One region of the Sporosarcina sp. P37 genome, then DNA from elsewhere that is predicted to be linked to it. Evidence: riboswitches for the same ligand, from Rfam matches in the RefSeq annotation. Region 1 holds a riboswitch; each other region holds the start of a gene.
The links. A riboswitch is a leader RNA that binds a small molecule or an ion and turns the genes downstream of it on or off. The one in region 1 is predicted to bind cobalamin.
Positions count from the first base shown of each region.

Region 2: another riboswitch for cobalamin. It lies ahead of SporoP37_RS11275 (ribonucleoside-diphosphate reductase subunit alpha); the one in region 1 lies ahead of metE (5-methyltetrahydropteroyltriglutamate--homocysteine S-methyltransferase).
Region 3: another riboswitch for cobalamin. It lies ahead of SporoP37_RS11665 (ABC transporter substrate-binding protein); the one in region 1 lies ahead of metE (5-methyltetrahydropteroyltriglutamate--homocysteine S-methyltransferase).

Region 1 is NZ_CP015349.1:725,236-727,505, forward strand. It holds gene SporoP37_RS03810 (malate synthase G) at 1-314, opposite strand, end outside; cobalamin riboswitch at 709-843, shown strand; gene metE (5-methyltetrahydropteroyltriglutamate--homocysteine S-methyltransferase) at 991-2,270, shown strand, end outside.
Region 2 is NZ_CP015349.1:2,189,881-2,192,150, reverse strand. It holds gene SporoP37_RS11275 (ribonucleoside-diphosphate reductase subunit alpha) at 1-1,054, opposite strand, end outside; cobalamin riboswitch at 1,252-1,428, opposite strand; gene SporoP37_RS11265 (alanine/glycine:cation symporter family protein) at 1,709-2,270, opposite strand, start outside.
Region 3 is NZ_CP015349.1:2,273,845-2,276,114, forward strand. It holds gene argS (arginine--tRNA ligase) at 1-505, shown strand, start outside; cobalamin riboswitch at 776-904, shown strand; gene SporoP37_RS11665 (ABC transporter substrate-binding protein) at 1,041-2,030, shown strand; gene SporoP37_RS11670 (FecCD family ABC transporter permease) at 2,023-2,270, shown strand, end outside.

The DNA.
Region 1 (2,270 bases):
TCAACATTAGACGTTGTCACTTGAAAATCTTCTGCAACCGGCTCGAGATAGCCGATTTCTTCGAGAAATTCTTTATATTTAGCAGCATCAATTTGCCCCTTATTCTGCTGGTGCCATTCGCTGATGGCATTTTGCAGTTCACTGCGTTTCTCTAACAGCGCTTTGTTTTCAGGAGCAAGTTCATGAATGAGCGAATCAAAGTTTGTCCAAAATTGATCTTTTTGGATTTCTAAGCCCGGTAGAACTTCTTCATTTACGAAGTTAACTAGTTCTGTTGCGACTTGCAATTTACCTACTTTTTCATAGTTTGTCATGGAATAAAGCCACCCCTTAAGATTTTTTGCGCCACTCTGTTGTATAACATGCAGCGGTGAACACTGTTCATCATTAGTTTCCGGCGGTACCCCATAGCCGATCTTCAATTTCTGAAGTATGAATGATGAGTGATCTTCCTATTCGAAGATGTGTTAGTACTTATCATACCTAAAGTCTAGAAAACTTTCAACTGAATTGTGAAAATTTTCACATCTCGAAGAAAGGAATCGTTTTTCAATATTTATCAGTTATATAACAGTTCCTCTTGGACATCTTTGCATCTTGCTGAATCACACTTTTATCCAAGTTAATAAATAAGAATTGTTTATTTTATGAAAAATGAAAGTTGACACCCTATTTTCTCTGTGATAGCTTTAGAGGCAATCATCTAAATTGAATAGTTTGAAAACCGGGTGAAATGGAAGCAATTTCATTTCTTAAAAGGGAATCCTTACTTTTGGAGCGGTCCCGCCACTGTGAAGACGCTATTGCGTCCAGCCAGATACCTGCCCGTTTTCATGACGCTTCATCCTACGGTGAATAGGGAAGTGTTAGACACACGCAGTCTAGGAATGCAGGCTTTTTTATGCCTGTATTTTACACTTGCGTGACAATCTAACATTTCCCCGAGAAATGTTTTTTTTATTGAAAAAAACTTCAAGGGGGAATTAACAAATGGTCAAAAGCAGTATCACGGGATATCCCGTCATAGGTGATAATCGCGAGTGGAAACGTGCACTCGAAGCATTTTGGGCGAAGAAAATTTCAGAAGAGGAACTTCTTCGTACAACAAAGGAAATCCGTCTGGCAAATTTAAAGAAGCAGAAAGATGCGGGCATTGATTGGATCGCCGTTGGTGATTTCACATTGTATGACCGCGTACTGGATACATCAGCCATGTTCGGAATTATCCCTTCCCGCTTTCATTGGAAAGGCGGACCTGTATCCACTTCTACGTATTTCTCAATAGCGCGCGGCAACGACGAAGCTGTCGCTTCTGAAATGACAAAGTGGTTCAATACGAACTATCACTACATCGTGCCGGAATATGAAGGACAGCGCTTTGAACTGACAGAAAACAAACCGCTTGCCGCCTACATCGAAGCAAAGAAGGAACTCGGCATCGACGGCAAACCAGTTCTTCTTGGACCTTACACATTGCTGAAATTGTCTAAAGGGTATGAAGACAAAGACGTACCTTCAATTATTCTGCAGTTACTTCCACTTTATCAAAAAGTATTGAAGGAGCTTCAGGATGAAGGCGTGCAATGGGTACAAATTGACGAACCTATTCTGTGCACTTCCATTTCAGGTGATGAAATGAAAGCTGTGACCGAGATTTATTCACAACTCACGAAAGACCTCGACGGAATGAACATTTTATTGCAAACGTACTTTGATTCCGTGGAACATTATGAAGAAACAATCGCTCTGCCGGTAGCAGGAATTGGACTTGATTTTGTCCATGGCTGTGAAAAAAATCTGCAGAACATCAAACAGTACGGTTTTCCTGAAAATAAAGTACTGGCCGCGGGTATTATAGACGGCCGGAATGTCTGGCGCTCTGATTTGCAGGCAAAATTGACGCTGACGGAAACGATTCAACAACATGTTCCATCCGCAAACTTGTGGATTCAGCCTTCCTGCAGTTTGCTCCACTCGCCTGTTACAACTCGTTCTGAACAAAATCTGGATGCTGTTATCTTGCATGCACTGGCGTTTGCAGATGAGAAAGTCAATGAAATCAAGATTCTTCAGGAAGCATTACAACGAGGCAAAGAACAAGTCACGGGAGATTTCAAGGCAAGTCAGGCAGCGTTAACAGCTTTCAATGCACTTCCTGCACGAAACCGAAAAGAAGTCCGTGACGCGTCGTCAGGCAGTATTTTATCCGACAGCAGGCGTAATTTGCCATATGCCGAACGCAAAGTGAAGCAGCAGAAGAAATTCCAATT
Region 2 (2,270 bases), 1.5 Mb from region 1:
CATAGAAATCTTCCAATGAATAGCCCATCTTTACACGGACCTCATGCGGATCAAATAGGTGCCAGTCTTCACGTGACTCCACTTTTTCCATGAATAAATCCGGCAGGCAAACGCCTGTGAAAATATCGTGGGCACGCAAACGGTCATCGCCATTATTAAGCTTCAGATCGAGGAATGTGAATATATCCTGATGCCATACGTCCAGATAAACTGCCACTGCCCCTTGGCGCTGGCCAAGCTGATCGACGCTTACTGCCGTGTTGTTCAGCTGCTTGATCCACGGAAGCACCCCGCTGGACGCGCCTTCAAATCCCCGAATGGAAGCACCGCGGGACCGGACTTTCCCCATATAGACGCCGATGCCGCCGCCAAATTTCGACAGATTCGCGATATCCGTATTGCTGCTATAGATACCTTGCAGTGAATCATCGACTGTATCGATAAAGCAGCTCGACAGCTGGCCGTGCATTTTCCCTGCGTTTGATAATGTGGGAGTAGCCACCGTCATGTACAGATTACTCATCGCCCAGTATGCTTCGCCGATTTTATGGATGCGATCTTCCGTTTCATCCTGCATCAGCGTCATCGCTATGATCAGCCAGCGTTCTTGCGGAAGCTCGACCGGCTGCTTTTTGAAATTCACCGTTACATAACGGTCCACCAATGTTTTCAAACCGATGTAAGTGAATAATAAATCGCGCGCAGGGTCGATCAATTTGCCGATTTCCTGCAGCTCCTGCCGGCTGTATTTCTCCGTCAGAACAGGCGTATAAAGTCCCTGCTCCACTAATCGTTCTACATTTTTCGCAAAATCGGCATAAACATCTGCACCGCGCAAGGTTTTTTGTTTCGCATAGACGTCGAATAAATAAATACGTGCAGCAACGAATGTCCAATACGCATTTGCTTCATCAATACGGCTCAATGATTCGAGCACCATCGCATTCGTCCACTCCGCAGCGGAACTCGCGGGATGACGCTGCTGAAATTTCTCACTCGCTTCGATCAATGGCTCAATTTGCTTCTTTCCAAATTCCTCTTGTAAATTTTCCATCAATAGCTGAAGTCCGACTGTTTCTTGAATAATAGCCATTATATCCGCTCCCTTTAGTTGAGTGATGATGTTTTGCGGTAAATAAAAAGACTCCCAATAAAATCGGGAGTCGACAGCTGACGTATGGCAGATAGTAGAAAGGTTTAGGCAGGCAAAAAAACACTGCTGTTTGCTTTCACTCTCCAACCCCGAAGAATGTTTTGCTGAGACGATTGGCAGGTCTACTGGCTGGCACATCTTCCTTCCATCTTTCCTTCCCGCCGAAGCAGTGGATTTACTAAGACAGTCGTCCGTGCCCTCAGTTGCGGGGGCAGCTCCGTTTTTCGCGGATTCCCTTTTAAACTTGTTGGGTACCAATTCATCTAATTACCGTTATACACTATATATAGTATATTGTTTCCTATATAACCCTAACATGTTGTGTTCAAACATGCAAAACAAAAATCGAACCGAAGTTCAGAATCTATCTTCTGAACTACGATTCGACTTTTGATATTCAGCATTTTATAGTATATCAAACTTTTTACTTCTTGACTAAATAGTTTGTGTGAACGTTCAGCATTTGAAAATAATGTTTTAAAATCTTTCCACTTGATTACTGATTCAGGAAGCAAAATTAAAAAACTAACTCCTTACAATCTGCCTCTTATCACTTCACAGTCGCAGCCGCTCTTCCGCTTCTTCAGCTGTTTCTTCCCAGCATTCTGCTCCCTTTAAGTCCGGGATGCTCGCGGCTTTGAATACGGGGTTTCTGCCTGCTTTTCGTTGTTTGCTGAAGTCGTCGAGTACTTTGAAGGCGACTTTGCCGAGTAACAGTATGACGATCAGGTTAATGATGGCCATTAGTCCCATAAACAGGTCAGCCATGTTCCATACGATTTGTACTTTTGCAACGGCTCCAAAGAAGACCATTGCGAGTACCAGGATTTGATAAACTAATTTCCATGCTTTGTTTGCCTTAATGAATTCTATGTTCGTTTCGCCATAGTAGTAGTTCCCGATGATGGAACTGAATGCGAAGAACATGATGGCTACGGCGATGAAGTATGGTGCCCAAGCGCCTACATGTACAGCCATTGATGCCTGTGTTAAAAGAATACCGTTTGTTTCGCCTGATTCATACAGACCGCCAAGCAAGATGATGAAGGCAGTTGCAGAACAAATGATGATCGTATCAAAGAATACGCCCAGGCTTTGTACAAGCCCCTGTTTCGCG
Region 3 (2,270 bases), 1.5 Mb from region 1:
GAAAGCGGTCACGTTGCGCGAGCTTGTGGAAGAGGTAGGCCTTGACGCTGTCCGTTACTTCTTCGCTATGCGTTCGGGTGATGCACAAATGGACTTCGACCTGGACTTGGCAGTTTCTAATTCCAATGAAAACCCCGTCTATTACGCACAGTACGCGCACGCGCGCATTTGCTCAATCCTGCGTCAGGCGAAAGAACAAAATATGCAGGCATCAACTGAACATGTCACGCTTTTGCAAGATGAAAAAGAATTGGAACTGCTGAAAAAACTGGGTGATTTCCCAAGACTGGTAAGCGATGCAGCACGTTTGCGCGCACCTCACCGGGTCACAACATACATCCAGGAACTGGCGGCTGCATTCCACAGCTTCTACAACGCCAACAAAGTGCTGGATCCAGAAAACAAAGACTTGTCCGAAGCACGTCTGGCCCTCATCACTGCCGCAAGCACAACAATTGCCAACGCCTTGAAACTGGTAGGCGTTCAGGCACCGGAAAGAATGTAAATAAAATACAAACAGCTGTCCCATGCATGGGGCGGCTGTTTTTACGTCTTTCCGCATGGTGTAACTTCTTTTGTTTACAGGCAGTGCGGCCGTAAAGCGTAATAGCGCGTTGGCAGGGCACGATGACGCGGTGGCCTGTTTCCATAGTGCGGGCCCGAAATACCGGCACTGCGGCATTGCAGCCGGAATTCTATGCATTATTCCGCAATACGTCAAACTCTGCGGCTCTCTCTGTACAACCCCCGGGATTACCGGTATAATAAGGTGCAATTACATATCTTTCGAAAAGGTTCTCTTTCCTAGAGATGAAAATGGAAATCGGTTAAAATCCGATGCGGTCCCGCCACTGTAAGTGCACTGTGCACAAGCCAGGTCACCTGCCTTTAAGAAAAGAAGTTCCGCAGCAACCTACGAGGATAGGCACAGTGGGCGAAATCACTTGATTTCATTCCGCCTGATCCTTCGAAACTGTCGAAGGATTTTTTCGTGTCTGCGGCCAGCGTAATGCATTACCCATTTCAGAGGAGGAATACAAATGAAGAAGTTTTGGCAGCTGTTGCTTACAGCGATGCTTGCGGTATTACTGCTTGCGGCGTGTGGAAACGACAGTACAAAAGAAGAAAAACCGGCAGATGAAAATCAGGCTGGCGAAGAAACAAATACAGACTCGGAAGCGTCTGCAGATAACACCAGTTATCCATATACATTGAAGGACGCTGTTGGTGAAGAAATTACATTTGAAAAAGCACCGGAAACAGTTATTTCATTACTGCCCAGCAATACGGAAATTCTGTTTGGCATCGATGCCGGCGATAAAGTAATTGCTGTAACAGAAAACGATACATATCCAGAAGAAGCGACGAAGCTGGATACAGTAGGGGACTTCACAGTCAACGTGGAAAAAGTTATTTCATTGGAGCCGGATGCAGTATTTGCAAATGAAATGATGATGGGATCAAACGAAGAAGGATTGAACCAAGTCCGTGAAGCAGGCATTCCGGTAATTGTTATACAGAACGCAAAAACATTTGAAGAAACATATGAAACGATTGAAACGATCGGTAAAGTAATGGATAAAAATGCAGAAGCCAATCAAGTCGTGGAAGATATGAAAGCAAAAGTGGAAGACATCAAAAAGAAAGCAGCAGACATTACAGACAAAAAGCGTGTGTTTGTTGAAAACTCTGATGCACCAGAAATTTATGCTCCAGGTAAAGGGACATTCCCGCAGCAATTCCTAGATATGATTAATGCAGAAAATATTGTGACAGAAGAAGGCTGGATTATGATCAGTCCGGAAACGATTGTGGATGAAAGCCCAGACGTGATTCTGGCAATCTACAGCTATATCCCGAACGTTGTGGAAAATATTAAAACACGCGACGGATTTGACACAGTCACTGCAGTTAAAGAAGATCAGGTTATTCAACTGGATGAAGATATTACAAGCCGGACAGGCCCACGTCTGGCTGACGGATTAGAAGCTTTTGCGAAAGCAGTCTATCCAGAGGTATTCGGTGAGTAAAACAGCTGTCGCCTATGCCGTGTCGATTGCCACACTTCTTGTGGCAATCTGGCTCGGTGTATCGATCGGCACGGTGAAAATACCAATAGAGACGCTATGGAATCAAACGGATGCGACCGCCAGCAATATTTTGTGGAAAATCCGTATGCCTCGCGTACTGCTGGCGGGAATCGTTGGCGCGTCATTGGCCATTTCAGGAGCTGCGTTTCAAGGGCTGCTGAAAAATCCATTAGCGGATCC